Regions from separate parts of the Pseudoduganella sp. LjRoot289 genome, predicted to be linked through region 2. Evidence: riboswitches for the same ligand, from Rfam matches in the RefSeq annotation. Region 2 holds a riboswitch; the other holds the start of a gene.
What was found. A riboswitch is a leader RNA that binds a small molecule or an ion and turns the genes downstream of it on or off. The one in region 2 is predicted to bind thiamine pyrophosphate.
Positions count from the first base shown of each region.

Region 1: linked by a shared signal. The riboswitch ahead of thiC (phosphomethylpyrimidine synthase ThiC) and the one ahead of ACSQ8Y_RS03580 (TonB-dependent siderophore receptor) in region 2 are both predicted to bind thiamine pyrophosphate.

Region 1 is NZ_CAXUPN020000003.1:104,964-120,548, reverse strand. Features, by position in the region: gene ACSQ8Y_RS29950 (thiazole synthase) at 1-366, opposite strand, end outside; gene thiS (sulfur carrier protein ThiS) at 437-652, opposite strand; gene thiC (phosphomethylpyrimidine synthase ThiC) at 656-2,536, opposite strand; TPP riboswitch at 2,631-2,746, opposite strand; gene ACSQ8Y_RS29935 (M20/M25/M40 family metallo-hydrolase) at 2,817-4,394, opposite strand; gene ACSQ8Y_RS29930 (hypothetical protein) at 4,520-4,930, opposite strand; gene ACSQ8Y_RS29925 (hypothetical protein) at 5,055-5,474, opposite strand; gene ACSQ8Y_RS29920 (hypothetical protein) at 5,529-5,945, opposite strand; gene ACSQ8Y_RS29915 (hypothetical protein) at 5,998-6,267, opposite strand; gene ACSQ8Y_RS29910 (DUF4214 domain-containing protein) at 6,464-7,939, opposite strand; gene ACSQ8Y_RS29905 (hypothetical protein) at 8,102-8,503, opposite strand; gene ACSQ8Y_RS29900 (signal peptide prediction) at 8,617-9,060, opposite strand; gene ACSQ8Y_RS29895 (valine--tRNA ligase) at 9,240-12,038, shown strand; gene ACSQ8Y_RS29890 (DUF2147 domain-containing protein) at 12,174-12,620, shown strand; gene pqqE (pyrroloquinoline quinone biosynthesis protein PqqE) at 12,621-13,805, opposite strand; gene pqqD (pyrroloquinoline quinone biosynthesis peptide chaperone PqqD) at 13,777-14,040, opposite strand; gene pqqC (pyrroloquinoline-quinone synthase PqqC) at 14,072-14,788, opposite strand; gene pqqB (pyrroloquinoline quinone biosynthesis protein PqqB) at 14,785-15,585, opposite strand, start outside.
Region 2 is NZ_CAXUPN020000001.1:793,192-808,776, forward strand. Features, by position in the region: gene ACSQ8Y_RS03540 (efflux RND transporter permease subunit) at 1-2,139, shown strand, start outside; gene ACSQ8Y_RS03545 (TolC family protein) at 2,136-3,815, shown strand; gene ACSQ8Y_RS03550 (chemotaxis protein CheB) at 3,889-6,513, shown strand; gene ACSQ8Y_RS03555 (histidine kinase) at 6,510-7,958, shown strand; gene ACSQ8Y_RS03560 (S46 family peptidase) at 8,027-10,162, shown strand; gene pnuC (nicotinamide riboside transporter PnuC) at 10,256-10,879, shown strand; gene ACSQ8Y_RS03570 (AAA family ATPase) at 10,918-11,457, shown strand; gene ACSQ8Y_RS03575 (hypothetical protein) at 11,454-12,206, shown strand; gene ACSQ8Y_RS03580 (TonB-dependent siderophore receptor) at 12,207-14,336, opposite strand; TPP riboswitch at 14,385-14,484, opposite strand; gene ACSQ8Y_RS03585 (iron-containing alcohol dehydrogenase) at 14,572-15,585, opposite strand, start outside.

The DNA.
Region 1 (15,585 bases), on a different contig from region 2:
CGTTTCGGGCATGTTGGGGAACAGCGTCTTCTCGTCGCCCAGCACTTCCAGCTTTACCAGTTTGTGGCCGTTGAGCAGCTCGCGCGCCATCTGCAGCGTGTAGACCGCGTCCTTGGCCGAGTAGCAGCCGGCCGTGTTGGGCAGGATGGTGTACTGCGACGGCGGCAGCACGTCCAGCAGGCTGGGCGCCTTCGGGTCCTGGCCGATGTTCACGCGGCGGATCGCCACGGTGATGATTTCCGCTGCCGCCGCGTCGGTTGCCTCGCGCGTCTGCTGCAGGTCCTTGTATTTTCCGCTGCCGACCAGCAGGCGCGAGTTGTAGCTCTTGCCCGCGATGGTCAGCAAGTCTTCATGTTGGTCACGCATCTTCGTTCTCCTTGTTGTAATTGCACGCGCCGGCCTGGCGGGTTACGCGTTGCACGCTAACCCGCCATGGTCAGCCGCCGCCGATGGCGCGCACGATGTCCACCTTGTCCCGCGCCTGCAGCGTGCGTGCGCTCCAGGCCTGGCGCGGCACCACGCTGCGGTTGACCGCCAGCGCCAGCGCCTGGTGCGCCAGGCCCAGCTCTTCCACCAGGGCCTGCAGGCTGTGCTGCGGCGGCACGCTGCGCGGCTCGCCGTTGAGCTCAATGGCAATTTGCGTCGCGCTCATCGCTCAGGCCTTGCTGTAGAGCTGCGCGCCCTTCTTCACGAACTCCACCGCCTTCTCCTGCATGCCCTTGGCGGCGTAGTCGCGCACTTCCTGCGTGATCTTCATCGAGCAGAAATGCGGGCCGCACATGGAGCAGAAGTGCGCCACCTTGGCGCTGTCTTTCGGCAGCGTCTCGTCATGGAAGGAGCGAGCCTTGTCCGGATCGAGGCCGATGTTGAACTGATCGTCCCAGCGGAACTCGAAGCGCGCCTTGGACAGCGCGTTGTCGCGGATCTGCGCGCCCGGATGGCCTTTCGCCAGGTCGGCAGCGTGCGCCGCGATCTTGTAGGTGATGATGCCGTCCTTGACGTCGTCCTTGTTCGGCAGGCCGAGGTGCTCCTTGGGCGTGACGTAGCACAGCATGGCCGTGCCGTACCAGCCGATCAGCGCGGCGCCGATGCCGGAGGTGATGTGGTCGTAGCCGGGCGCGATGTCGGTGGTCAGCGGTCCCAGCGTGTAGAACGGCGCTTCGCTGCACTGCTCCAGCTGCAGGTCCATATTCTCTTTGATCAGCTGCATCGGCACGTGGCCCGGGCCTTCGATCATCACCTGCACGTCGTGCTTCCAGGCGACCTGGGTCAGCTCGCCCAGGGTTTTCAGCTCGCCCAGCTGGGCCTCGTCGTTGGCGTCGTAGATCGAACCGGGGCGCAGGCCGTCGCCCAGGCTGAAGGACACGTCGTAGGCCTTCATGATTTCGCAAATCTCTTCGAAGTGCGTGTACAGGAACGATTCCTTGTGGTGCGCCAGGCACCACTTGGCCATGATGGAGCCGCCGCGCGAGACGATGCCGGTCAGGCGCTTGGCCGTCATCGGCACGTAGCGCAGCAGCACGCCGGCGTGGATGGTGAAGTAGTCGACGCCCTGCTCCGCCTGTTCGATCAGCGTGTCGCGGAAGATTTCCCAGGTCAGGTCCTCGGCCTTGCCGTTCACCTTCTCCAGCGCCTGGTAGATCGGCACGGTGCCGATCGGCACCGGGCTGTTGCGAATGATCCATTCGCGCGTTTCGTGGATATGCTTGCCGGTCGACAGATCCATCACGTTGTCGCCGCCCCAGCGGATGGCCCAGGTCATCTTTTCCACTTCCTCGCCGATGGACGAGGTGACGGCCGAATTACCGATGTTGGCGTTGATCTTGACCAGGAAATTGCGGCCGATGATCATCGGCTCGACTTCGGGGTGGTTGATGTTGGCCGGGATGATGGCGCGGCCGCGGGCGATTTCGGAGCGCACGAATTCGGGCGTGATCTCGGCCGGGATGGCGGCGCCGTAGTTCTGGCCCGGGTGCTGGCGGCCCATCAGGTCGGCCATGCGTTCGCCCATGGGGCCGGACGCCTTCAGCTCTTCCAGGTACTCGCGGCGGCGCAGGTTCTCGCGGATCGCCACGTATTCCATCTCGGCGGTGATGATGCCCTGGCGCGCGTAGTGCATCTGCGACACGTTGCGGCCCGGCTTGGCGACGCGCGGCTTGCGCGTCAGATTGAAGCGCAGTTCTTCCAGCGCGGCGTCGGCCAGGCGCTCCTTGCCGTAGTCCGAGCTTGGACCGTCCAGTTCTTCGGTGTCGTCGCGCTCCTGTATCCACGGCAGGCGCGGGGTGGACAGGCCGGAGCGGATGTCGATCTGCACGTCCGGGTCGGTATAGGGGCCGGAGGTGTCGTAGACATAGATAGGCGGATTCTTCTCGTGGCCGAACGAGGCCGAGGTGTCGGACTGCGAAATCTCGCGCATGGGAACGCGGATATCAGGACGGCTGCCCTGGACATAGATTTTGCGGGAATTCGGCAGCGGTGCGATGGCGGCGCTGTCCACTTCGGCAGTGGCGGAGAGGAATTTCGAGTTGGCGTTCATTTGGCTCCTTCGTTAGCTACAGGAGCCAGCAAAGGAGGTTCGGCAAACTGGCCGGCACTGCGCGCAACCCTGAGCGCGGGCGCGCGGTGTGGCGGATGGAGGCCTAAAGCTTCCCTTCGCTGGCATTATCCAGATCAGGTTCGGAGGGTATTTCTCACCCGCGCCCCGCCGTTTGATAAACGGCGGCTTGCAGGACCCCTAGCGTGTGCGCCTTTCGGCAGCGGATCGAATTATACATCTCCCGGCAGCCGCAAGGCCACATAGTTACCAACAATACTATTTATTGCGGGCGGTACGTTGCCGTCAGCGTGTAACTGGAGGCCGAGTAGCCGTTCAGCAGCACGTAGACGTCGCCGTTGGCCGCCATGGTGAGCGTGCAGCTTTCCGTGCTGGTCGAGCCATCGGACTTGCAGTCGAAGGTGCTGGTGGTCGGCATGCTGGTTTTACGCACATACAGGTCGGCGTCGCCGCTGCCGGTGGTCGATGCCTTGAAGCTGCCGGCGCCGGCCTTGAACGGCCCGAAGCTGCGCGTCTGGCCACGGGTCAGGCTGCCGCTGAAGGTCTCCACCATGTCCGGCAGCGGCACCACGCCGGGGCCGTCGCTGCCCAGTTCAACCGCGAACGTCAGGCCCAGGCGCGCGAACTTGAGGGCGTGCTCGGCCTGGCTGCCCATGTTGGCGTAGGTGTCGTTGGCGGTGTGGATGTAGGGGTTGTCCTGCGTGAAGGAGGTCTCGAACGGCATCGAGGCCCAGTAGCCGGCGGCGGTCCACGAGGCGTGGTCGGAGCAGCCGTAGCCGCACTTGTCGTACCCTATCGTCAGCGTCGGCTGGTAGGTGGTGATCAGCTTGACGAGGAAGTCGTTCTGCAGGCTGTCGGTGTAGTCCGTGTAGACATAGATGTCGGACGCCGAGCCCTTGTAGTTCGTCATGTCGAGCTGCATCACGCCGACCACGTTGATGTTGTTGTTTTTGTGGTACTGGGCGATTTCCTGCGAACCGCGCAGGCCCACTTCCTCGGCGGCGTAGCCTATCATTTTGATGGTGCGGCGCGGCTTGTAGCCGCTGGCGATCATCACGCGCAGCGCTTCGGTCATGCTGGCGATGCCGGAGGCGTCGTCGTCGGCGCCTGGCGCGCGGGTGGTCTCGCCGGTGCCGCTGCCGTTGATCGAATCGAGGTGGGCGCCCAGCACCACCACTTCGGACGCGTTGTCGGTGCCGTTGATGGTGACGATGACGGACTTCTGCGGATAGGCCGCATGCGTAAACTGGCTTACGCTGATGTCGCTGCGCCCGGTGGCCATCGTGGTCCACTTCTGCTTCAGCCAGTTCGACGCGGCCACGCCGCTGGCGGTGGTGTAGTAGCGGTTGGTGTGGGCCGCCAGGTCGGTAATGGTCTGCGCGATGTTCGAGGCCTGCATTTGCGGCAGCAGCGGGTTGACGACAGTTTGCTGGTCGATCACGTAGGAGGGGCGCGGCACGGCCAGGGAGGCCAGCGTGGCCGCCGGCGACCTGGGCGCCAATGCCGTGATGCCGGCCGCCTCGCTGGCGTGGGCCATGAAACCGCCGCAGCGGTGCAGCTCCCTGTGGACGGCGGCCGACAGCGCCAGCATCTGCTGCTCGCTGACCTCGACCAGATGAACTTTCTCCTGGGCGGCGAATGCGCCGCTGGCGCTCGTCATCAGCGTGGAGCGGCTCTCGCGCGTGACGGCCTGCGGCGCGGACTTCTTCAATTGGGCGTAGGCGGCGTCGCCCACGGTGATCCAGATCGTGCCGGTTTGCGCCAGCACGCTTGCGGAAGCGCCAGCCAGCAATCCGGCTACGATCAATGCGTTGAATCTGGTCGAAATACAAGCTGCCATGTCTGTCTCCAGGGGTCGGTTTTCAGGCGGCCCAAGTTAAACAGTCGCGGCGAGCTAGTCAAAAAAGTTACAAAAATAGACATATTGCCGCGTAAAGTCCCAGACTTAACACGGCTGCGCAGCGGCTATCGCGGCGCGCTCTGATAAATGGTGGCGGCCCACTTGCCGGCATCCCTGCCCGCGCAGGCATAAGTGCCTTCGGCGCTGCCGCCGCGGATCACGCCGTCGTAGGTGCAGCCGCCCGCCGCCGAACCGTTGGCGCGCGTGATCTGCACGCGGTCGCCGAAAATCGAAATGATGATGTTCTGCTCTTCGAGCCGCTGTCCATTGGGATTACGGAAGGCCCCCCGGAAGACCGGCCCGTTCTGCTGCACCCAGTCCCAGGTCCAGCCGCAACACTCGCCGCCGCGCCAATGGCGCCCGCGCAGACCTTCCATGCCGGCCGGCAGATTGGCCTGTTGCGCCACCGCCGCATCCGCCACGCACGCCAACAATGCCAGCGCCGCCAATGCCTTGCCTGTCACCGATCGAGCCATGTTCATCTCCTGTTGTGGGAACTGCCGTAAGCCATTGTAGAAAGCGTTGATTTCCGTTGCAAGCAGCGATCCGAAAAAAAGCCCCGCACACTGGCGGGGCTGGATTCATATCAGCGCGATCCGATCACTTTGCGGCAGGTGCGGCTGCCGCAGCCACAACCGGCGCTGCCACCGGAACGCCTGTTGATTTTTCAGCCGGCTTGGCCGCATCCTTGGCATGCGCCGCCTTTTCCTTCGATTTGTCAGCCTTCTCGTGCGCCTTGGCCTTCTCCACCTTGGCGTCCGCTTTGGCGCTGACCACGTCTTCCTTCGCGCTCGCTACCGCCTTGGTCTCCTTGGCTTCGGCTTTCGCCACTTCCTTGATTTCCTTGGCTTCGGCTTTGGTGACAGCCTTGGCTTCCTTGGCGTCGGCCTTCACCGCTTTGGCTTCGGTCTTGGCTTCGATTTTAGCCGCTGCAGCTGGCGCTGCGGCCGGAGCCGGGGCTTGTGCGAAGGCTGCGGTTGCGAACAGGCCGGCGATCAGGGTAGCGATGGTCTTGGTCATGATGAATTCCTTAATTTTTGATATAAACGGTTTAGTTTGTTTCTTCAGGCAGACTTATTTCTTGACCGGGGCGGCTGGTGCGGCAGCCGCTGCCACTGCTGGCGCGGCGGCTGGCGCGCCAGCGGTTTCCACCGGTTTGACTTCCTTCGCAGCCTTGGCGTGCGACTTGGCCTTCTTCTTCGCCGACTTTTCGTGAGCCTGGGCTTGCTCTACTTTGGCGTCCGCCTTGGCGCTGGCCACGTCCGCCTTGGCACCGGCGACAACCTTGGCTTCCTTCGCGTCGGCTTTCGCTACTTCCTTGTTTTCCTTGGCTTCGGCTTTCACGACTTCCTTGGTTTCCTTGGCTTCGGCTTTCACCGCTTTGGCTTCGGCTTTGGCCGCTGGCACCGGCGATGCGGCGGGAGCCGGGGCTTGGGCGAAGGCTGCGGTAGCGAACAGGCCGGCGATCAGGGTGGCGATGGTCTTGGTCATGATGAATTCCTTTAGATTGATATAAACGGTTTAGTTTGTTTGTTGGTACTAATTACTTCGCTGCCGGGGCGGCTGGTTTTTCCGCGTCCTTGGTGTCTTGGGTTACTGCTTTGACTTCGGCTTTGGCTTCCGTTTTCGCTTCGACTTTCGCTACGGGCGTCGCTGCGGGCGCAGCTACGGGCGTCGCTACGGGCGTCGCTACGGCCACCGCTGCAACTGCTGCGCTGACTGGCACGGTTGCCGGTGCAGCTGGCGTGGAGGTCTGTGCGAACGCAGCGCTGGCGAACAGTCCGGCGATCAGGGTAACGGTTACTTTTCTCATTCTTCAGTCCCTCTTTCCAAGTTTAGGTTCCGTGCACATTTGCCGTGTCACTGAGCAGAAAACGCAGCCGGCGAGCTAGCAGTTGACGAGCTTTACACGTGCTTACAACTTGCGGCATTTGCTTACAGGTCTGTCCAGGTCCAGGCGAAAAAAAATCCCCGCCGAAGCAGGGATCCGTCTGAGGGGCCAGGAGGCGTCAGGCGACCGGCGTGTAAGCGATACCGTTCTGTATCGCCCCGATCACCTGCAGCTGGTTCTCGGCGCTTTCGCTGAAGCTGACCAGCACATCGGCATACGCCATGCCGTTTTTGACGGAGGCGCTCCAGAAGTCGAACCCGCCCTGATCGGGCGCACGGTGCAGCACATTGGCATACAAGCTCGTGACAAAAACGTCGACCGACGGATTGGCGCCATACATGCCCTGAAATTCCGGGCTGCCGATAAAGCTGCCGGCGACATCGCGCATGCTGTTGTTTGCGTCCAGCACGCCGATCCAATAGCTCAGGCCAGCCATATCCGGAGTACGGTTGAACGCGGCCTGATAAACGCGGTAAGCCATGCCGGCGTTGCCGCTGATGTCGAAGGCAAGCGCCGTGTCGGAAAATTGCAGGCGCTCGATGTTGCCGGTCATGTCGACGCCACCGCCCGACGCCGACACATTGAAGCCGACGGCAGTCTTTGCAACCGTGTATCCGGCCCGCGCGCCGCTGTACTTCAGTACATCGAACCCGCTTCCGCCATCGATGCGGTGCGAACCGGACAGCGCCGAGATCACATCGTTGCCGGCCCCTGTGTCCACATGCAGCTGCCCTCCGCCGCCGCCTATCTTGACTGTGTCCTTTCCGGCACCGGCCATGATCCACGCATCCCCGTAGATCTGCGCAGGCAGGTCCACGCTGATGCTGTCGTCGCCGCCAAACAGCGCACTGTCCGCCAACATGTCGGAATCGATTACCGAGGCCGCGCTCAAAGGCGCGGACAGGCCGCTGATGCGCTCATAGCTGCCATCGCGGAATTCCGTGACATAGGAAGCCATGGTGCCGGTCACCGATGAGTGGCTCAGTCCCTGGGCTATGGTCAGCGCATTGCCGCTGATATTGAAGTCGCCGGCGACGGTGGTGGACGAGAGGACTTTATCGGCGCTCAGCACGATTTTCGACACGTTGCCGCTGGTATTGCCGCTCGGATCGGAACTGAGCGAACCGTTGAACTGGATGGCGACGTTGCCGAACTCCTGGTTGTAGTCGGGAGAATAAGCAGGCAGTACCGTGGCTATCCTGGCCGCGGCGGTGGTGGAAGCGGTGCTGACAAGCGACAGCTGGTTGCTGGCATTGACGTCGTATTTGAAGCTGTACAAACCCGCCTCCGCGATCGTCACCACGCCCGCAAGGCGCACTTCGATGCCGGTGGCCGTCGCCGTCCCGCTCTGCGCGCCGGGGTTGGACAGCGCGACGCCGGTAAACACCTCGGACGAGCCGTCGGAAAAATCGAGCCGCAAGGTGCTGCCGAGGAAGCTCCACGAAGCGTAGTAACTAAGCGACTCGTCCACTGCGTGGCTGATCCCGGCGATCGAGTCGAATATCGTCCCTAGCGTGCCATTGCCGTCCGTGCCGCCCAGATTGCCGCCGGCATCCAGCGCAGTTTGCGTAAGCTTGATATCAATGACCGCCATGGTTTCGCCTTATCATAAGAGACTGCCGATGAAATTACTAAATCAATAATTATAGACAGGATCTTAACATGTCCGTACTGCAACTGTATTTTGCTGCCGGGATATGCCGTAAGGACGAAAAAAATCCCCGCCGAGGCGGGGATGCGATCCAGGCGGGGACGATTATTTGGCAGCTGGCGCAGGAGCCACTGCCGGCGCAGCGGCTGGCACAGCGGCGGTTTCCGCCGGCTTGACTTCCTTCGCGGCCTTGGTGTGCGCCTTGGCCTTGGTTTTCGCCGACTTCTCGTGCGCCTTGGCTTTCTCTACTTTGGCGTCCGCCTTGGCGCTTGCCACGTCAGCGTGGGCGCCGGCGACGGCCTTGGCTTCCTTGCCTTCCGCCTTCACCACTTCCTTGTTTTCCTTGGCTTCGGCTTTTACCACTTCCTTGGTTTCCTTGGCTTCGGCTTTCACCGCCTTGGCTTCGGCTTTGGCCGCTGGCACTGGCGATGCGGCGGGAGCCGGGGTCTGGGCGAAAGCTGCGGTTGCGAACAGGCCGGCGATCAGGGTAGCGATGGTCTTGGTCATGATGTATTTCCTTTAAAATGATATAAACGGTTTCGGTTTCCGGTGCACAATTGCCGTGTCACTGAGGAGGAAACGCGGCCCGGGACAGACCAGTTGACCATCCTTACACGCGCTTACAACTTGCTGTATTTGCTTACAGCTTGCGCAACTTCCCTGGCCCGCGCCTGCACTTCGAAACGGTTGTCGACATACAGGCGGCGGCCGCGCAGCAGCTGCCACAGGCTTTCCAGCGGATAGGCGGCAAAGAACAGCAGGCCCCACCGCTCGTACTGCCGCACATGCTCATGCTCGTGCACACGCAGGCGGTCGAGCTCCGCCCGGCTGGTGGCGATGACGGAGTGCCCGAATGTGATGGCGTTGAACGGCAAGGCCCGCAACAAGCGCCCCGGGTCCCGCTCGGCAAGCGCGATTTCGATCACGCCCTCCACGACGCGCGCCCGGGCGCCGGACAGCAAGGCCGGCGCGGCGCATGCCAGGCCCACCGCCGTGCAGGGCGCGGCCCAGGCGTAGCGCAGGAATCGGGCGACGGACAATTGCGTGACAGATGGTGGCGGCATGGCTGAATCCTAGCATCGCCGCGCTTCCGCACGCTCCCGTCACGGTTCCAGCACCTGAGCCGTTGCACAGATGGCATCGATATATTGTGAAAAAATTGTGCACTGCGGCGCCGGCGGCATGCGCAGGCGGCATTGCCCCCTTATAATGGCTGTTTTCGCATACAACACAGCCCAACACCATGGAATTAGCCAAGTCTTTCGAGCCCGCCGACATAGAACAGTTCTGGCGCAGCGAGTGGGAGAAGCGCGGTTACTACGCCGCCTCCCTCGATCTGTCCAAACCTTCCTTCAGCATCCAGCTGCCGCCGCCGAACGTGACCGGCACCCTGCACATGGGCCACGCGTTCAACCAGACCATCATGGACGGCCTGACGCGCTACCACCGCATGCTGGGCCATAACACGGCCTGGATCCCTGGCACCGACCACGCCGGCATCGCCACCCAGATCGTGGTGGAGCGCCAGCTGGACGCGCAGAAAGTATCGCGCCACGACCTGGGCCGCGAGAAGTTCGTCGAAAAAGTCTGGGAGTGGAAAGAGAAATCCGGCTCCACCATCACCGGCCAGATGCGCCGCATGGGCACCTCGCCCGACTGGGCCCGCGAATACTTCACGATGGACGAGCCGCGCTCGCAAGTGGTGTCCGACGTGTTCGTGCGCCTGTTCGAGCAGGGCCTGATCTACCGCGGCAAGCGCCTGGTGAACTGGGACCCGGTGCTGGGCACCGCCGTGTCGGACCTGGAAGTGGTGTCGGAAGAAGAAGACGGCTCCATGTGGTACATCAAGTACCCGCTGGCCGACGGCAGCGGTTCGCTGACCGTGGCCACCACCCGTCCTGAAACCATGCTGGGCGACGTCGCCGTGGCGGTGGACCCGACCGATGAGCGCTACGAGGCGCTGGTGGGCAAGATGCTGAAGCTGCCGCTGAGCGACCGTGAAATTCCGGTCATCGCCGACAGCTATGTCGACAAGGCCTTCGGCACCGGCTGCGTGAAGATCACGCCCGCGCACGACATGAACGACTACGCCGTCGGCCAGCGCCACAAGCTGGAAATGATCACCATCATGACGCTGGACGCGAAAATCAACGAAAACGCGCCGGCTGCCTACCAGGGCATGGACCGGTTCGCCGCCCGCAAGCAGATCGTGGCCGACCTGGACGCGCAAGGCCTGCTGGAGCAGGTCAAGCCGCACAAGCTGATGGTGCCGCGCGGCGACCGCACCGGCGTCGTCATCGAACCGATGCTGACCGACCAGTGGTTCGTCGCCATGAGCAAGCCGGCGCCGGAAGGCACCTTCAACCCGGGCAAGTCGATCGCCGAAGTGGCGCTGGAAAAAGTCGCCTCCGGCGAAGTCAAGTTCGTGCCCGAAAACTGGAGCAGCACCTACAACCAGTGGCTCAACAACATCCAGGACTGGTGCATTTCGCGCCAGCTGTGGTGGGGCCACCAGATCCCGGCCTGGTACGACGAGCAGGGCAACATCTTCGTCGCCAAGACCGAAGCCGAAGCGGTGGCCAAGCAGCAGGCGGCTGGCAGCACTGGCCCGCTGCGCCGCGACAGCGACGTGCTCGACACCTGGTTCTCGTCGGCGCTGGTGCCCTTCTCCACCCTCGGCTGGCCCGAGGAAACGCCGGACCTGAAGGCCTTCCTGCCGTCGTCGGTGCTGGTGACCGGCTTCGACATCATCTTCTTCTGGGTCGCGCGCATGGTCATGATGACCGCGCACTTCACCGGCAAGGTCCCGTTCAACACCGTGTACGTGCACGGCCTGGTGCGCGATTCGCAGGGCCAGAAAATGTCCAAGTCCAAGGGCAACACGCTGGACCCGATCGACCTGATCGACGGCATCGGCATCGACGAGTTGGTGGAGAAACGCACCACCGGCCTGATGAACCCGAAAGCGGCCGAGAAGATCGCCAAGGCCACGCGCAAGGAGTTCCCGGAAGGGATCGCCGCCTACGGCACCGACGCGGTGCGCTTCACGATGGCGTCCTACGCCTCGCTGGGCCGCAACATCAACTTCGACCTGGGCCGCTGCGAAGGCTACCGCAACTTCAGCAACAAGCTGTGGAACGCCACCCGCTTCGTCATGATGAACACCGAGGGCAAGGACTGCAGCTCCAGCGTTGCCGACCTGTCGCAGGCGGACAAGTGGATCATCTCGCTGCTGCAGAAGGCCGAGGCCGACGTGGTCAAGGGCTTCGAAGACTACCGCTTCGACAACATCGCCAGCACCATCTACAAGTTCGTCTGGGACGAGTACTGCGACTGGTACCTGGAACTGGCCAAGGTCCAGGTCCAGAACGGCACCGAAGGCCAGCAGCGCGCCACCCGCCACACCTTGCTGCGCGTGCTGGAAGTGGTGCTGCGCATGGCGCACCCCATCATTCCCTTCGTGACCGAGGAACTGTGGCAGGCCGTCGCGCCGCTGGCCGGCAAGGACAGCGCAGGCAAATCCATCATGACCCAGCAGTACCCGCTGCCCAACCCGGCCAACATCGACGAGGCGGCCGAAGCCTGGATGGGCGAGCTGAAGACGCTGATCGACGCCACCCGCAATCTGCGCGGCGAAATGAAGCTGGCGCCGTCGCTGCGCGTGCCGCTGGTCGTGGAGGCATCCTCGCCGTCCGACAAGGAACGCCTGGCCGTATTCGCGCCCTACATCCAGGCGCTGGGCAAGCTGGCCGACGTGTCCGTCGTCGACGCGCTGCCCGAAACGACCGCCGCCGTCTCCATCGTCGGCACCACCAAGCTGATGCTGAAAGTGGAAATCGACGTGGCGGCCGAGCGCGAGCGCCTGTCCAAGGAAATCGCCCGCATCGACGGCGAGATCGCCAAGGCCAGCACCAAGCTGTCCAGCGAAAGCTTCGTGGCGCGCGCCCCGGCCGCTGTTGTTGCGCAGGAGAAGGAGCGCCTGGCCAATTTCAGCGCCACCATCGAAAAGATGCGCGAACAGCTGGCCAAGCTGCCCGCCTGAGTTTCCCGCACCCCGAAAAGCCGGCACGCGCCGGCTTTTTTTTCGTCCGGGCAATAACCGAACGACTACTCTATTTTTTCGCGCCGGCAGTGCGCTACACTCGTAGGACAAAAAACAACTCTGGAGACAAACCGTATGAAAAACTGGATTAAAGCGGGCGCCCTGGCCGCCGCCGTCATCATGTCGCCCGCCTGGGCGCAAGACGCCACGCCGGTCGGCCTGTGGAAAAACATCGACGACGCGACCGGCAAACCGAAGGCGCTGATCCGCATCACCGAAAGCAACGGCGTGCTGCAAGGCAAAATCGAGAAGCTGTTCCGCGCGCCCGAGCAGGAACAGAACCCGAAATGCGACAAATGCACGGACGCGCGCAAGGACCAGCCCCTGGTCGGCCTGATGATGCTGTCCGGCCTGAAGAAGGACGGCGACGAATACAACGGCGGCGAGATCCTCGATCCGGAAAACGGCAAGATCTACAAGAGCAAGATGGAACTGGCCGACGGCGGCAAGAAGCTGAAAGTGCGCGGCTACATCGGCGTACCGATGCTGGGCCGTTCGCAGACCTGGGTGCGCCAGGAGTAATCAGCTCTCCCCGGACAGCCGCAGCGAATTCGCGTCGCTGCGGAACACCAGCGGCTGCAGCGACCCGGCAGCCTGCGCGCGGTGGGCGTGCACCACGATTTCCTTCAGCTCGCCGTGCCGCGGCGACTTGGCGCAGACCGGGTCCGCCGCGGCAGCGTCGCCGGCCAGCGCCAGCGCCTGGCAGCGGCAACCGCCGAAGTCCTTGTGCTTGTCCTCGCAGCTGCGGCACGGCTCCTGCATCCACGCATCGCCCCTGAACTTGTTGAACGCCGCGCTGTCGTACCAGATGTCGCGCAGGCTGTGCTGCGTCACATGCGGGAACTCCAGGCCGGGGATGCTGCGCGCCGCATGGCAGGGCAACGCCGCGCCGTCCGCCGCCACCGCCATGAACATGGCACCCCAGCCATTCACGCAGGCCTTGGGCCGGCCCTCGAAATAGTCCGGCACCACGAACAGGATGCGCAGGCGCTTGCCGACGCGTTCGCGGTAGCTGCTCACCACCTGCTCCGCCCTGCGCAGCTGCGCCTGCGTCGGCATGAGCTGCGCGCGGTTGACCAGGCCCCAGCCGTAATACTGCGTGTTGGCCAGCTCCAGGTATTCCGCGCCCATCTCCAGCGCCATGTCGATGATGCGGTCCACATGGTCCAGGTTGTAGCGGTGCAGCACCACGTTCAACACCATCGGATAGTCGAAGCGCTTGATCAGCGCCGCCACGCGCGACTTCAGCTCGTAGGTGCGGGTGCTGCTGAGGAAGTCGTTCATCTCGCGCGTGGAGTCCTGGAACGAGAGCTGGATGTGGTCCAGACCCGCCTCCGACAGGCGCCGCAGCCGCTCCTCGGTCAGGCCGATGCCGGAGGTGATCAGGTTGGTGTAGAAACCCAGCCGGCGCCCTTCGGCCACCAGCAGTTCGAGGTCATCGCGCAGCAGCGGTTCGCCGCCGGAGAAGCCCAGTTGCGCCGCACCCAGCGCGCGTCCCTGGCGCAGCACGTCCAGCCATTCGTCGGTGCTCAGCTCCTTGCGCCTGCTGGCGTAGTCGACCGGGTTGTAGCAGAACGCGCAGTGCAAAGGGCAGCGGTAGGTAAGCTCGGCCAGCAACCACAGGGGTGGCGCGACGGGAGGCGCGGGCCGCGCCTCGCTGGCCTGCCGGAGGGCGGCGTCAGACAAGCCAGCCCCGCTGCCGCGCATCGGCCACGAAGGCCTGCACGTCCGCATCCAGGCCGCTGGCGTTGAAGGCCTGCTCCAGCTGCGCGACGATGTCCGGCAGCGCGCTGCGGCCGTCGCAGCGCTTGAGGATTTCAGCGGCGCTGCCGTTCAGCTTGACCATGCCCTCCGGGTACAGCAGCACGTACGCCAGCTGCGCTTGCTCCCACTGCAGCCGGAACAGGCGCGAAAGCCTGGGAGCCGCGGTCGTCGTTTCCATATTTCCCCCACTTGTTGATAGCCTTGCCTGGCTAGCCATAGGCCCGGTCGATCGCATCCATCATCGACCACAGCACATCGAGTTTGAATTGCAAAATGCCCAGCGCCCGCTCCTGCTGTTCACGCGTGACAAAGTGGGCCAGCGTCACCTCCAGGCCGTGCTCCACGTCGCGCTCGGCCAGCGAGATGCGGCTGCGGAAATAGTGCAGGCCGGCCGGATCGATCCAGGGATAGTTGGCCGGCCAGCTGGCCAGCCTGTCCTGGTGGATCCTGGGCGCGAACATCTCGGTCAGCGACGAACACACACCCTCCTGCCATGGCGCCCGGCGCGCGAAGTTGACATAGCCGTCCACAGCGAAGCGCACGCCGGGCAGCACGTGCTGCAGCGACCACAACTCCGCGCGCGGAATGCCGACCGCCATCCCGAGCCGGGTCCAGGCTTCGATACCGCCTTCGTTCTCCCCGCTGCCGTCGTGGTCCAGGATGCGCAGCAGCCAGCGCCGGCGCGTCTCGCGCTCCGGGCAGTTGGCCAGGATGGCGGCGTCCTTCTGCGGAATGCGGATCTGGTAATAGAAGCGGTTGGCGACCCAGCCGCGTATCTGCGCCGGCGTCAGGCTGCCTTCCTGCATCCGCACGTTGAAGCCGTGGTGGATGTGGTAATACTGTTCCTTGGCCAGCAGCTGCGCGTGGAAAGTGGCCTTGTCCCAGCGTGGCTGGCAGCCGATTGCCGCTCTCGACATCACGTTCATAATGCGATCTCCATGCCGTCGTACGCCAGCTCGACGCCGTGCCGCAGCAGCGTGGCGTGCTGCGGCGAGTCCTCATCGAGTATGGGGTTGGTGTTGTTGATGTGGATCAGGATCTTGCGGCCGGCCGGCATGCCGTCCAGCACCTCCAGCATGCCGCCGGCGCCGGACTGCGGCAGATGGCCCATGGCGACGGCCGGCTTGCCGGAAAACCCGAGGCTGATCATTTCGTCCTCGGTCCAGAAAGTGCCGTCGACCAGAAGGCAGTCCGCCTCGCGCATGGCGGCCGCCGTCGGCGGTGCGATGGCGCCCAGGCCGGGCGCATAAAACAGCTTCTTGCCGGTGATCAGGTCGTGCGCCAGCAAGCCGATGTTGTCGCCCGCCGCGGGATGGTCGCGGTGCGGCGAATACGGCGGCGCCTTGCTCTCCAGCGGTATCGCCGTGAAGCGGATCCCGTCGAGCAGCGGCACGGTGAAGCTGACGCGATCGCCGCCGGCCACAGCCAGCTCGTGCCATTGCACGCCGCAGTAGTGCGACAGCACCTTCGCCAGCGGGTAGCCGGCCAGCAGGTCTTGCCGCACGGAAGCGCTGCAGTACAACGGAATCTGTCTGCCCTCGCGCAGCATCATCAGGCCGGTGACGTGGTCGACCTGGGCGTCCATCAGCAGCACGGCAGCGATGCCGCTGTCGCGCGCGGCGCGGGCAGGCTGCAATGCCGGCGTGGCGCGAATCTGGGTGAGTATATCGGGCGATGCGTTGACCAGCAGCCAGTCATTGCCGTTGCTTGAAATCGCGATCGA
Region 2 (15,585 bases):
CTGGTGGTGAGTGCATTCCTGCGCAGCGCGCGCGCCACGATCATCCCGGCGGTGGCCACCATCGTCTCGCTGCTGGGCACCTTCGGCGTAATGTATCTGATGGGCTTCAGCCTGAACAACCTGAGCCTGATGGCGCTCACCGTGGCCACCGGCTTCGTGGTGGACGACGCCATCGTCGTGCTGGAGAACACCGCCCGCCACATCGAATCGGGCATGGACCGCTTCAAGGCGGCGCTGCTGGGCGCGCGCGAAGTGGGCTTCACGGTGCTGTCGATCAGCCTGTCGCTGGTGGCGGTATTCATTCCGCTGCTGTTCATGGGCGGCCAGGTGGGGCGGCTGTTCCGCGAATTCGCCGTCACCCTGTCCGTGGCGGTCACGATCTCCCTGGTGATTTCGCTCACCACCACGCCGATGATGTGCGCCTGGCTGCTGAAACCGGGCCACGACCGCGGGCCGCAGGGCAGGGTGGCGCGGTTGTTCGAACGCGCCTTCCAGGCCGTGCTGCGCGTCTACGGGCATGCGCTGGACTGGGCCTTGCACAGCCTGTGGCTGGTGATGGCCATCCTGGTGTTCGTGGTGGGCTTGAACGTCTACCTGTTCTCGGCCGCGCCCAAGGGCTTCTTCCCGCAGCAGGACACCGGCCAGATCAACGGTGGCATGCGCGCCGACCAGAGCATCTCCTTCCAGGCCATGCAGCAGAAGCTGCGCCAGCTGGTCGCCATCATCAAGAGCGACCCGGCGGTGGCCACGGTGGTCGGTTTCACCGGCGGCGGGCGCGCGGGCGGCGGCTTCATGTTCATCAACCTCAAGCCCGTCTCTGAACGCACGGAGTCGGGCCAGGCCGTGATCGCGCGGCTGCGGCCGCAGCTGGCCAAGGTCACCGGCGTGTCGCTGTTCCTGAACCCGGTGCAGGACTTGCGCATGGGCGGGCGCTCCAGCAATTCGACCTACCAGTACACGCTCAAAAGCGACAACCGCGCCGACCTGAAAGCCTGGGCCGGCAAGCTGGCGGACGCCATGAAGCAGCAGCCGGAACTGACCGACGTGGACACCGACCAGGCCGAAAACGGCGTGGAAACCTTCGTTACCATCGACAAGGACACCATCTCCCGCCTGGGCATCGGCGTGCGCGACGTGGACAATGCGCTGTACAACGGCTTCGGCCAGCGCCAGGTGGCCACCATCTACGATGAGTTGAACCAGTACAAGGTGGTCATGGAAGTGGCGCCGGAATACGCCAGGAGCCCGGAGGCGCTGAAGGACGTGCATGTGTCGGCGCGCGGCGCGGGCGGCGGTTCCAACAACGTGGCCGCCGCGCGCGATGCCTCCACCGGTTCGGCGCTCAGCACGTCGGCGCAGGCCATGGTGCCGTTGCCGGCCATCGCCAGCTTCGCCGAAAGGGCGACGCCGAGTTCCGTCAACCACCAAGACGGCGAACTGGCCACCACGGTGTCCTTCAACCTGGCCGACGGCGTCAGCCTGAGCGATGCGCAAGCCGCGGTCAGGCAGGCCGAGGCCGACATAGGCCTGCCGAACAATGTGCGCGGCAGCTTCCAGGGCACGGCGCGCGCGGCGGACGAGTCGAACAAGCAGCAGCCCTTGCTGATCCTGGCGGCCATCGTGGTCATCTACATCGTGCTGGGCATCCTGTACGAGAGCCTGGTGCATCCCGTCACGGTACTGTCGACCTTGCCGTCGGCGGGCGTGGGCGCGGTGCTGGCGCTGCTGATGTTCAAGATGGAGTTCTCCATCATCGCGCTGATCGGCGTGTTCCTGCTGATCGGCATCGTCAAGAAGAATGCGATCCTGATCATCGACTTCGCGCTGGAGGCGGAGCGCTCGCGCGGGCTGTCGTCGGTGGAGGCGGTGCGCGAGGCTTGCCTGCTGCGCTTCCGGCCCATCCTGATGACGACACTGGCCGCCGCGCTGGGCGCCTTGCCGCTGGCGATAGGCTTCGGCGAGGGCTCGGAGCTGCGCCAGCCGCTCGGCATCGCCATCATCGGCGGGCTGATCGCCAGCCAGTTGCTGACGCTGCTGACCACGCCCGTGGTCTACATCCTGATGGACAGGCTGCGCCACCGCAGCGAGTCCGAACTCCAATTGAGCAAGCAGGCAACTGCCGCGCCGTCCACGCCATGAACCAAGCAAATTCCCCGATGCGGCTCGCCGCCCTGGCCCTGGCCGCAAGCACGCTGGCCGGCTGCGCGGCCGGGCCGAAATACGAAGTCCCTTCCACGCCGCAAATAGCCGCCTTCAAGGAGGCTGACGGCTGGCAGCCCGCCGCCCCGGCCGACACGCTGGAGCGCGGGCCGTGGTGGACGCTGTTCGGCGACCCGGTGCTCGACGAGATGGCCGCGTCCATCGACGTGACGAACCAGAACGTGGCGGCCGCCAGCGCGGCTTACGCGCAGGCGCGTGCCGCCGTGGCCGAGCAGCGCGCGCAGCTGTTCCCGGCGGTGGATCTGGGCGGCAGCGCGAACCGCAGCGGCGGTGGGGGCAGCCGCACGGCCGGCCAGTACCGCGTCAACCTGGGCGGCAGCTGGGAGCCCGACATCTGGGGCCGCCTGGCCGCCGCCAACAGCGGCGCGGCCGCCAGCGCCGCCGCCAGCGCGGCCGATCTGGCCGCCGCGCGCCTGTCCGCGCAGGGCGAACTGGCCGCGAACTATTTCGCGCTGCGCCAGGCTGATGCACAAAAGGCCCTGCTAGGCGCCACTGTGCAGGGCTATGAGCGCGTGCTGCAAATCACGCGCAACCGTTTCAACGCCGCCATCGCCGCCAAGTCCGACGTGCTGCAGGCCGAAACCCAGCTGGCAAATGCGCGCATCGATTTGATCGGCATCACCCGCTCGCGCGCGCAGCTTGAACATGCGATTGCCGTCCTGCTGGGCAAAGCGCCGGCCGAATTCACGCTGGCGCCGCTGCCGCAAGCCGTCAGCGGCGCCATGCCAACCGCCATCGCGCCGGCTCCGGATGCCGGTGCTGCTGCGGCGGGCAGGGGAGGCGTCCCGGCGCCCGCTGCGCGCCCGGCGCCAGCCGCCGTATCGTCCGCGAGCGCCTTGCCCGGTGGCTCTGCCTTGCCGTCCACGCGTTTGCCGTCCGGCGCCGGCGCATCATTGCCGGCTGGTTCGGCGCAGCCCGGCTCCGACATCGCGTCGTCCGCCGGGGAGGCCGCGCCTGCGCCAGCCGGCGCGGAAGCCGCTTTGTGGGGCGGGGCGGTGGTGCCTGCGATTCCCGTCGGCGTGCCATCGACGTTGCTGCAGCGCCGCCCGGACATTGCCGCCGCCGAGCGCCGCGTGGCCGCCGCCAACGCGCAGATCGGCATCGCGCGCGCCGCCTATTTTCCGAGCCTGAACCTGAGCGCGTCCTACGGTTTCGGCGCCAGCCAGGTGGCCGGCCTGTTCAGCGCCTCGAACAGCCTGTGGTCGCTCGGCCTGTCCGCCGCGCAGACCTTGTTCGACGCCGGCGCCACCCGCGCCCGCGTGGCCGGCGCCGAGGCCGCGCGCGACGCGGCCATCGCGCGCTACCGCCAGACGGTGCTGGCCGCCTTCGCCGACGTCGAGGACCAGCTGGCGGCCAGCCGTGCGCTGGAGCAACAGCAGGAACTGCGCCGCACGGCCGCCGCCGCGGCCGACCAGGTCGAGCAGCAGATGCTGAACCGCTACCGTGCCGGCCAGGTCGGCTACACCGAAGTGGTGCAGGCCCAGGTCACCGCGCTCAATGCGCGCCGCGCGCTGCTGCAGGCCCAGGCAGACCGGCAGACCACGGCCGTGGCGCTGATCCAGTCGCTGGGGGGCGGTTGGTACACGAGACGCTAGCGGACGCTGGCTTTCGCACGGGGCGCTTTGTATAATCGGGTGTTTCCCCGCCTCCGAACCTGCCCCAGTATCCATGAGTAATCGCAACAATGCCGGCGACTACGCCGGCGCCCTGGCCGAATTGGCTGATGACGCCGCTCCGCCAGATCCTGCGCCAGCGAGGACCCCTGTGCCGGTTGTGGGGATAGGCGCATCCGCCGGGGGACTGGAACCGATCAGCGAACTGCTGGCGGCGGTGCCGCCCGGCAACGGGTTTGCTTACGTCGTCGTGCAGCACCTGGATCCGCAGCACACCGGCATGCTGCCCGAACTGCTGCAGCGCGTGACGGCCATGCCGGTGCTGGAGGCGGCCGACGGCATGCTGATCGAGCCCGCCAGCGTCTATGTGATTCCGCCGGACCGCGACCTTGGCTATGCGCGCGGCGCGCTGCGTGTTGCCAAGCAGCAGCGCCGGCCCGGCCAGTGCATGCCGATCGACCATTTTTTCCAGGAACTGGCGGCCGATTGCGGTCCGCTGGCCACCGGCGTCGTGCTGTCGGGCATGGGCTCGGACGGCAGCGCCGGCCTGCGCGCGATCCAGGAGCATGGCGGCCTGACGCTGGCGCAGCAGCCGCCGTCGGCGCGCTTTGCCGCTATGCCGCAAAGCGCCATCGATGGCGGCACCGCCGACATCGTCGCGCTGCCGACCGAGATGCCGGCGCTGATCGAGGGCCGCCACCTGCACCGGCAGGCTTTGCATATGGGGCCGGGCGCGGTGCGCAAGGAGCACAAGAGCGCGCTGGGCGATCTGCTGCAATATCTGCTGGCCCGCACCGGCAACGACTTCGCGGACTACAAGATGAATACGGTGATGCGCCGCATCGAGCGCCGCATGGCGCTGCACCAGCGCGCCTCGCTGGACGAATACATGCGTTTGCTGCAGGACAATCCGGGCGAAGTGCAGCTGCTGTTCAAGGAAATGCTGATCGGCGTGACCAATTTCTTCCGCGACCAGAAGGTGTGGGAGCAGCTGAAAACCCTGGCGCTGCCGCAGTTGCTGGCCGCGCACCCGGACGGCGCCGCCTTCAAGGCCTGGGTGCCGGCCTGCTCGACCGGCGAGGAAGCGTACTCGCTGGCCATGGTCTTTTGCGAGGCGGTCGAACACATCAGCCCGAAGAACAAATACAGCCTGCAGATCTTCGCCACCGACCTCGATCCGGGCGCGATCGACCGCGCCCGCAACGGCGTGTTCGCGCACAGCGTCGAGGCCGACGTGTCGCCGGAGCGCCTGCAGCGCTTCTTCGTGGCCGACGAGCAGGGCTACCGCGTGCGCAAGGAGTTGCGCAACATGATCATCTTCGCGCAGCAGAACATCATCTCCGACCCGCCGTTTACCAAGCTCGACGTGCTCAGCTGCCGCAACCTGCTGATCTACTTCAGCCCCAAGCTGCAGCAGCGCCTGATTCCGCTGTTCCATTACGCGCTCAAGGCGGAAGGCATGCTGCTGCTGGGTAGCGCCGACACGCCCGGCCAGTTCACCGACCTGTTCGCGCCCATGCCCGGCGTGAGCCGCATTTACCAGCGGCTCGATGCCAGTACACAACGGCTGGTACACTACTTCCCAACCAAGGTGGCGGCGGTCGCCCCTATCCAAAACGAGGCCAGGTCTGCATCCATGAGTGGCAACCTCCAATCCCAAGTCGAACAGCTGTTGCTGAAGAAGCACACGCCGGCCGCCGTCCTGCTCAACCACGACGGCGACATCCTCTACATCCACGGCCGCACAGGCGTCTATCTGGAACCGGCGGCAGGCAAAGCCAACTGGAACATCCACGCGATGGCGCGCGACGGCTTGCGCTACGAGCTGGACGACCTGCTGCAGCGCGCGGTGCGCAGCGAAGGGCCGCAGATCCTGCGCGGCCTGGTGATGAAGGATGCCGGCGGCCAGGAATTGGCGGTGGACCTGAGCGCCGAAGCGGCGGGCGAGGCCGATGCGCTGGAGGGCATGGTGCTGGTGACGTTTGCCAGCGCGCCGCGCCCGGCGGGCCGCCGTTCGCGCCCGGCCAGTCCGCGCCTGACGGAGTTGGAACAGCAGCTGGCGCAGGCGCGGCTGGAGATCCAGACAGTGCGCGACGAGATGCAGACTTCGCGCGAGGAATTGCGCTCGGCCAACGAGGAGCTGCAATCGACCAACGAGGAACTGCAGTCGACCAACGAGGAACTGACCACCTCGAAGGAGGAGATGCAGTCGCTGAACGAGGAACTGTACACCGTCAACGCCGAGCTGCAATCGAAAGTGGACGACTTGTCGCTGGTCAACAGCGACATGAAGAACTTGCTCAACAGCACGGACATCGCCACCATCTTCCTCGACAACACGCTGCGCATCCGCCGCTACACCACGCAGGCCAGCCAGCTCTACAAACTGATCCCCGGCGACGTGCAGCGCCCGCTGAGCGACATCGCCAGCGACCTGGTCTACCCGGAGATCGAGGACGATGCCGGCGACGTGCTGCGCACGCTGGTGTTCAGCGAAAAGGAGATTCCTACCCGCAACGGGCGCTGGTTCACGGTGCGCATCATGCCTTACCGCACGGTGGACAATGTGATCGACGGCCTGGTGCTGACCTTTATCAACATCACCGCCGCCAAGGAGCTTGAATCGCGGCTGCGCGCGCTGAATCCGCCGGAGGATGTCCGGGACGGAGGCGCCAAGTGAGCCGCGCCGGGTCCGAGGTCCAGCACGGTTCGGACACGCTGCGCCAGTGGCAGGCGCTCCAGCTCAGCAAGCTTGAACTGGAACTGCAGCAGAGCGCGCTCACCGCCTTGCAGCAGAGCGCGGACGAGGCGCGCGCCAGCTCCTCCCTGTATCAGCAACTGTTCGAGCAGGCACCGGCGTGCTGCTACGCGCTGGACATGGCCGGGCGCATCGTTTGCGTCAACCAGGCCGGCGCCGCCTTGCTGGCGCAGCCTGCCGGCGAGCTGCACGGCCAGCCGTTCGAACGTTACCTGGCCTCGGACGAGCAGCCGCGCTGGCGCGCCTTCGCCGCCATCTTGCAAGCGGGCAATGGCAGGGCTGGCATGGAGTCGCGCCTGTTCGACGGCATACCGGGGGCCGCGGCCGTGCGGCTCGAAGCGCGGCTGGACGTCGCTTCGGGGCTGTGCTGCCTGGTGGTATCGCCGCCGGGTGTAACGCAGGCGGAGCTGCTGGCCCTGCGCGACGCCGGCCGCGACGCCGAACTGGCCGAGCTGATCCCGGCCGACGCAGCCGGTGGCATCACCCGCCGGCTGCAAGAGCAGGTGGCCGAACAGGTGGCCGCGCAAGTCGCCGAGCAAGTAGCGGTGCAGGTAGCCGAACAAGTGGCAGGACAGGTCGCGGCGCAGCTTGCGGCGCAGGTCGCCGAACGCACCGCCGCGCTGGAGCAGGCTAACGCGCTGCTGCGCCGGCAACTGGCCGAACGCAACGACGAAAGCCAGACCACGCGCGCCGCAGCGGACCGGCTGCACCTGCTGATCGACCGCCAGGCCAGCGCCGTGGAGGATACGCGGCAGGAGCTGGCGCGTACCGTGCACGACCAGCTGGGCCAGAATCTGCTGGCGCTGCGCCTCGACGTGTGCATGCTCAATGAACGCAGCCGCCACAGCCACACGCGGCTGCACCAGCGCACCGACGCCGCACTGCAGATCGTCGACGCGACGCTGCGCTCCGTGCGCACCATCATCAACCAGCTGCGGCCGCCGGTGCTGGACCTGGGTTTGCAAGCCGCCATCGACTGGCAGCTGTCCCAGTTTCGCAAGCAAAGCGGCATGGCCTGTACCTTCGACGCGCCGGACGACGAGGTGTTCGAGCATATCGGCGGCAACGCCAGCGTAATGCTGTTCAGGCAACTGCAGGCGGCGCTGGCCGCCGTGCAGCGCGACGGCGGCGCCAGCGCGGCGGTGGTCAGCGTGCGCCGGTACGACGGCGACGTCCTGCTGACGGTCACCGACGACGGCGCCGGCGGCAGCGGCAGCGCGGGCGAGTGGCGCCGCCAGCGGCAGGCGCTGGCCATGCTGGGCATCGCCGAGCGCCTGCGCGCCTTCGGCGGCGCGTTCGAAGTGGAATACGGCCGAGCCGGGCAAGGATGCCGGATATCCATGCGCCTTCCCGCCGGGCGTAGTTAAAAACCATTTTCAGCGGCCGGCGTTGCGACTATACTTCGCGGTTTTTTCCACACCATCCGGGGACCATCTTGTTCAAATCGCTCATTTTGCCGGCTGCCTTGCTGGCCGCGTTCAGTCCAGCCCAGGCCGACGAAGGCCAATGGCAGCCGCACCAGCTGCCGCAGCTCAAAGCCGAGCTCAAACGCATCGGCATCGCCATTCCGGCCGAGAAGCTGGCCGATCTGTCCAAGCACCCGATGAGCGCCATCGTCTCGACCGACGGTTGCTCGGCTTCCTTCGTGTCGCCGCACGGCCTGGTGGTGACGAACCACCACTGCGCTTATGGCGCCATCCAGCGCAACTCGACGCCGGAGCACAACTACATCGCCAACGGCTTCCTGGCCAAGACCCGCGCCGCCGAGCTGCCGGGCGGGCCCAACCTGCAGGTCTATGTGACCGACAAGGTGGAAGACGTCAGCGCGCGCGTGCTGCAAGGCCTGGACAAGATGGGCGGAAAAGCGCGCCACGAGGAAGCGCAAAAGCGCATCAAGGCCCTGATCGCCGAATGCGAGACCGACAAGATGTACCGTTGCTCGGTGCCGACCTTCCACCGCGGCGCCGAGTACTACCGCATCCGCCAGATGCAGATCCGCGACGTGCGCCTGGTCTACGCGCCGTCCGACAAGATCGGCAACTTCGGCGGCGATATCGACAACTACGAATGGCCGCGCCACACCGGCGACTATTCCTTCCTGCGCGCCTACGTGGGCAAGGACGGCCGCCCGGCCGACCCGTCGCAGGACAACGTGCCCTACCAATCGAAGGACTTCCTGGTGGTCTCCGCCGAAGGCCTGAAGAACGGCGACCCGGTGCTGCTGGCCGGTTACCCGGGCCGCACCAGCCGCTACAAGCTGCCGGTCGAGATCCGCAATGCGCGCGATTCGGCCTATCCGCTGCAAGCGGCCGAGTACCAGTCCGACCTGGACACCATCGCCGCCGCCACCAAGGGCGACGCGGCGGGCGAAGTGCGCTACGCCAGCGTGGTCAAGGGCATCAACAACCGCATGAAAAAGACGCTGGGCCTGCTGGACGGCTTCGCGCGCAAGGACGTGGCGGCCGTCAAGGACGCGCAGGACGCCGAGTTCCGCGCCTGGTACGCCAGACAGCCCGGCGTTTCCGCCACCATGCTGGCCGAGCTGAACGCCGCCATCGCCGCCGACATGGCGCTGTCCGACGAGGAATTCGCCTGGGGCGTGGCCACCAATAGCGACTTGCTGAAAAGCGCGCGCACGCTGCACCGCCTGGCGCTGGAAAAGCAGAAGCCGGACGCCGAGCGCAAGTCCGGCTACCAGGAACGGGACATCAGCACCATCAAAGCCCGTCTGATGCGCCTGGAACAGTCGTTCTCGGCCAAGGTTGACCAGGCCCGCTTTGCCGACGGCCTGGCGCGCTACGCCAAGCTGGCGGCACGCTTCCATCCGCGAGGCCTGGACGCGCTGCTACCGGCGGTGGCCGACGTGCCGGCGCTGTACGCATGGTCGACACTGGGCGCCACGGCGGAACGCGTGGCGCTGCTGGACAAGGACAGCGCCGCCATTGCCGCCTCGGACGACGCCTTCCTGAAGCTGGCCGCCAGGCTGCATGACATCGACCTGTCGCTGGAAGAGCGCCGCTCGGAAGTGGACGGCAACCTGGAGCGCGTGGTGCCGCAATACATGGCGGCAGTCATCGCCTGGAAGAAGTCGCTCGGCAAGCCAGTCTACCCGGACGCCAACTCCACGCTGCGCGTGACCTACGGCACCGTCTCGGCCTATAGCCCGAAGGACGGCCTGACCAAGGGTCCGTTCACCACCGCCGAAGGCATCGTTGAAAAGCACACCGGCAAGGAGCCCTTCGTCGCGCCGCAAAACCTGATCGACGCCGTCAAGGCCAAGCGCTACGGCCAGTTCAAGGATCCGGTACTGGGCACCGTGCCGGTCAACTTCCTGACCAGCGCCGACACGACCGGCGGCAACTCCGGCTCGGCCGTCATGAACAAGCGCGGTGAACTGATCGGCCTGAACTTCGATTCCACCTACGAATCGATCACCAAGGACTGGTACTTCGACCCCGCCATCACCCGCGCCATCCACCTCGACATCCGCTACATGCTGTGGGTGATGAAGGAAGTCGACGGCGCCGACAATCTGCTGCAGGAAATGACCATCAAATATCCAAAAAAATAAAGTACGCGGGGTGAATTGACCAGGGGCCGGGTTCGACATTGAGCCCGGCCCTTTTTTACGTCATAATCGGCGGTTCCCCATTGATCGCCCGCCATGAATGAATCCTTCGCCCTGTTCGGGCTGAACACCACCCCGCTGGAATTGTTGTCCTTCGTGCTGTCCGTCGCGACGGTGCTGCTCAACATCCGCCAGAACCACTGGGCCTGGCTGCTCGCCATCCTGTCGTCGGCCACCTACGGCGTGGTGTTCTACGGCGCGCGCCTGTATGGCGACATGGGTTTGCAGCTGGTGTTCATCACCGTGTCGTTCTGGGGCTGGTATCAGTGGCTGCACGGCGACGAGACGCATGACCGGCTGCCCGTTACCCGCAGCAGCCGGCGCGGCCTGCTGATGGCGGGCGCCGGCTGGGCGGCCGGCTTTGCCTTTCTGGCCTGGTTCCTCGGCCGCTATACCGACACCGACGTGCCGAACACGGATGCCTTCCTCACCGCCGGCAGCCTGGTGGGCCAGGTGCTGCTGTCGCGCAAAAAACTGGAAAACTGGCACGTCTGGATCATCGTGGACGTGCTGTACGTGGCGCTCTATATCCACAAAGGCCTGATGCTGACGGCGCTCCTGTACGGCATGTTCGTGGCGATGGCGGCCGTCGGCCTGCTGGCGTGGAAGAAGTCGATGGGCGAGGACGGCAGCGCCGCCCAGGCCATGGTGCTGAAATGAAGGTGCGGGCATGAAGGTGCAGGCATGAAGGTACAGCCATGAGCCGGTCCCTGCGCGTGGCCATCGTCGGCTCGGCCTCGTCCGGCAAGACCACGCTGGCGGCGCGGCTGGCGCAGCATTACCGCACCATCTGGGTGCCGGAATACCTGCGCGAGTTCGTCGACAGCGAGGCGCGCCTGCCGGTATCGTCCGACCAGATCCACATCGCCCGCACCCAGGTGGCGCGCGAGGAGGCGGCCCTGCCGCAAGCGCGCCGCTACCTGTTCTGCGACACCACGCCGCTGATGACGGCGGTCTACAGCCGGCACTACTTCGACGGCGTCGACGCCGAACTGGACGCACTGGCGGCCTCGCACCGGCTCCGCTACGACGTCACGCTGGTTTGCGCGCCGGATCTGCCCTGGCTGCCCGACGGCCTGATGCGCGAGCCGGAAGACGTCAGCGGCGCCGTCAGCGCGCTGCTGCTGCACGAACTGGCCGTGCGCGGCGTCGCCTACACGCTGGTAAGCGGCACGCCTGAACAGCGCCTGGCGAAAGTCGAGCAAGTGCTGGGAAGGCCTGCTACATTAGCAGGATGAACAGACAGCCGCTCGCACTCAGTATTGCACTCCGTATTGCACTCCTTGTTGCCGCCGCGCTGCCGCAGTCGGCCGGGGCGGCCACCGGTTACTATCTGGTTTCGACCTACGACGTCGAAGGACAAAAGTCCGTCGACTTCAAATACTGGAACGCCGACTACAAGCATTCCCCCAGCAGCTCCTCTCCGGAACTGGGTTTCGGCTACGGCGTCACGTCCCGCTGGTACACCGAGCTTTCCGCAGTCTGGATACGCTTGCATGGCCGTAGCGACAGGCTGGCTGCCGTGGAGTGGCAGAACGACTATATGCTGACCCAGGGCCAATATCCGTTCGACCTCGCACTGCACACCAGCGTAGGGCGCGGCGACGCCAGCCCGCACAGCCGCAGCGTGGAGATCGGCCCGGTGCTGCAGACGGAAATCGTGCGCACCCAGTTCAACCTCAACCTCTTCCTGCAACGCGAGTACCGCACCGGGGAAGCCGAACAGACGCGGCTCGCCTATCAATGGCAAATCAAGCAGCGCTGGAAAAGCTGGCTGCAGCCCGGCGTGCAGGGTTTCGGCGAGGTGGGGAAGTGGGATGACTGGCTGCCGGGCAAACAGCAGTCGCACCGCTTCGGGCCGGCGCTGTTCGGCTCGCGGGAAGTGGGAGCCGGCCAGGAGCTCAAGTACGAGGCGGCCTGGCTGGTGGGGAGGAACTCGGCCCGCACGGCGAAAAGCTTCACCATGCGGGTACAGTACGGCTTCTGATCAGAAGTCGAACTGCGCGGACAGCTTGACGGTGCGCTCGGCGCCCGGGAACAGGTAGCCGCCCAGGTCCGGCGTTACGTCGCGCCAGTACATTTTGTCGGTCGCGTTGTAGACCTGCGCGCGGAAGATGGCGCTGGTGGCGCCGATCTTCGTGGCGTAGGAAGCGCCCACATTCAGCGTGTCATAGCTCGGCACGAAGAAGGTGTTCTCCGGATCGAAGGCCTTGTTGCCGGCATGCTGCCAATTGGCGTTCAGCTTCAGGCCGGCCACTTGCGGCAGCGCGTACTCGGCATACAGCGACGATTTGAACTTCGGCACATTGGTCACGCGCTTGCCGTCCATGTCCGACCGGCCGGTGCCGCTCTGCTCGGTGTCCAGCGCCATGGCGGTGAAGGCCAGCATCAGATCGGGCGTCACGTGGCCCTGGGCCGACAGTTCCAGCCCGCGGTGCTGCGCGCGGCCGTTGCGCACGTAGAAGTTGCTGGCCGTGTCGGTGTATTCCAGGCCTTTGCGGATCTGGAACACGGCCATGGCCAGGCTCAGGTCCTTGTACAGGTCCGCCTTCACGCCCAGTTCGACCTGCTTCGACACGGAAGGCGACAGCGCCTGCTTCTCGTTGCGCGTGTCGCGCGGGGCAATGCCGCCGCGCTCCAGGCCTTCGGACCAGCTGGCGTAAGCCGACACATTGGCCTGCGGCGCGTACACCAGCGCCACGTTGGGCAGCCAGAATGACTCGTCGCTGCGGGTCGCCTTGAGCTGCTCGCGTTCGACCTGGGCGTGGCGCGCGCCGGCGTGCAGTTTCAGCTGGTCGGTCAGGCCGACCACATCCTGCACGAAGACCGCGCGTTCGCGGTCGCTGCGGCGTTCGGTCACCGGGCCGCTGCTCAGGCCGGATGGCTGAACGATGGCCGGTTTGTAGATGTTGCTGGTGCCTACTTGGACGAAAATGTCGTCGCCCCACTTTTCGCTGTTGCGGAAGAAGGAGTAGCCGCCGGTGAACGCGTGCGTGAAGGCGCCGGTGGCGAATTTGCCCTGCACCATGGCTTGCACGGCTTGCGGTTTCTTACGTTCGCCCAGGCTGACATAGTCGTAGAGCTCATAGTCGCCGTTGCTGCAGAAGCCGGGATACAGCGCTTCCGCGTCGCAGCCGTAAGGGAAGGCGGTGTAGTCGTCGCGCTTGAACGAATGGCTGTTGGCGGTGACGGTGGCGTTCCAGTCCTGGTTGAACTGGTAGGCGAAGCGGGCGCCGATGTTGCTGCTCTCGGTCTTGACCGGATAGCTCCACGGCTGGTTGTTCAGCATGTTGTCGGCCGAGATGTTGGGCAAGCTGCGGTTGCCGATCAGCTGGAAGCCGGGCACGGACACTTGCGCTTTGTTCTGGTAGTCGGCGTCCAGCTGCAGCAGCGCCTGCGGCGAGATCTGCCAGTCGAAGGCGCCGGAGATGAAGTTGCGGTGGCCGTCGGCACCCTTGACGTAGGAGCGCAGACGCTCGCTCGCCACGTTGACGCGGTAGCCGAAGCGGCGGTCCTCGAAGCGGCCGCCGACGTCGACCGCGCCCAGCACGGTGCCGCGTTCGCTGGCCTCGATGGTGACGGAACGCAGCGGCTTGTCGGTCGGGCGCTTGGTCACGTAGTTGACCACGCCGCCCGGCGAACCCAGGCCGGCCTGCAGGCCGGACAGGCCCTTCAGCACTTCGATGGCTTCTTTGTTCTCCAGCGGGATCTGGGTGTCGCCCGGGATCGCCAGGCCGTCCTTGCGGTAGCTGCTGGCGTTGTCGAGCTTGAAGCCGCGAATCGAGAACTGCTCGGCGTAGCCGACGGCGTTGTAGGCGTCGCCGATGCTGGCGTCGAACTTGGCGGCGTCGGTGGTGGAGCGGATGTTCAGCTCCTGCATCTTCTCGCGGTTGATCACGCTGACGGAGGCCGGCGTCTGCAGCAGCGGCAGGTCGGCGAAGCCGGCCACCGAGGCGCGGCTGGCGGTGTTCTTGCCGGCGATGATGACGACTTCGGTCATCGTGGTGTCGGCGGCCGCGGCCGCGGTGGCGTTCGCGTCGTCGGCGAAGGCGGAAACGGCAAAGGCCTGGGAGATCGCCAGGGCGATCGTGCTTACTGCGAAATTACGTGCGGACATATCGGGCTCTCGAAAACAGTGGGAGCCAACGGAAGGGGACAAAGGAGGGGGAACAACTTTGCGCTTTCCTTCGCTGGCATTATCCAGATCAGGTACGAAGGGTATCTCTCACCCGGAAAATGCGTTTCCAGGACCCCCAGCGAGGTGCAAGTTTAGCACAGCTGGGGTCAGGCCTGCATTCGTGCATTTCGCTCCGCGAAATGCACGAATGCAGGCCTGACCCCAGCCGGTATAGTTATAGGCTCAGTTCCAGCGCGGCGCGGCTCACTTCGGCGCTGACGTCGCGGTGCTCGCCCAGCTTGACCAGCTTGTGCGCCTCCAGCGCCGCCACCACGGCGTCGATGGCGCTGGCGTCCAGGCCGTAACCGGACAGGCGCGTCTGCACGCCCATCTGCTCGAAGAAGGCGCGCGTGCGTTCGATGGCGGCGGCGATGCGGCTGTCCTCGTCACCCTCGGCGATGTGCCACACGCGCGCCGCGTACTGCAGCAGCTTGGCGCGCTTGGCTTCCTTGCGCACCGTGAGGATGCCCGGCAGGACCACGGCCAGGGTCTGCGCATGGTCCAGGTGGTACAGGGCCGTCAGTTCGTGGCCTATCATGTGGGTGGCCCAGTCCTGCGGCACGCCGACGCCGATCACGCCGTTCAGCGCCATGGTCGCGCTCCACATCACGTTGGCGCGCACGTCCAGGTTGTCCGGTTCACTCAGCGTCTTCGGACCTTCCTCGATCAGCGTGAGCAGCAGGCCCTCGGCCCAGCGGTCCTGCACCGGCGCATTGGCCGGGTAGGTCAGGTACTGCTCCATCACGTGCACGAAGGCGTCCACCACGCCGTTGCCGACCTGGCGCAGCGGCAGAGTGAAGGTCTTGCTCGGATCGAGCACGGAGAACTTCGGGAACACCAGGCGGTTGGCGAAGGGCCGCTTTTCCTGCGTGGCGGCGCGCGTGACGACGCTGGCGCTGTTCATCTCGGAACCGGTGGCGGGCAGGGTCAGCACGCTACCGAAGGGCAGGGCGGCGGTGATGTTGCGGCCGCCTTTTTCCAGGATTTGCCAGGGATCGCCTTCGAACAGGGCCGCGGCCGCGACGAACTTGGTGCCATCGATGACGGAACCGCCGCCCACCGCCAGCAGGAAGTCGATCTTTTCAGCGTGGACGATCTCGACCGCCTTCATCAGCGTTTCGTAGTGGGGATTGGGCTCGATGCCCGCGAATTCGATCACCGTGTGGCCGCTCAGCGCGGCCTTCACTTC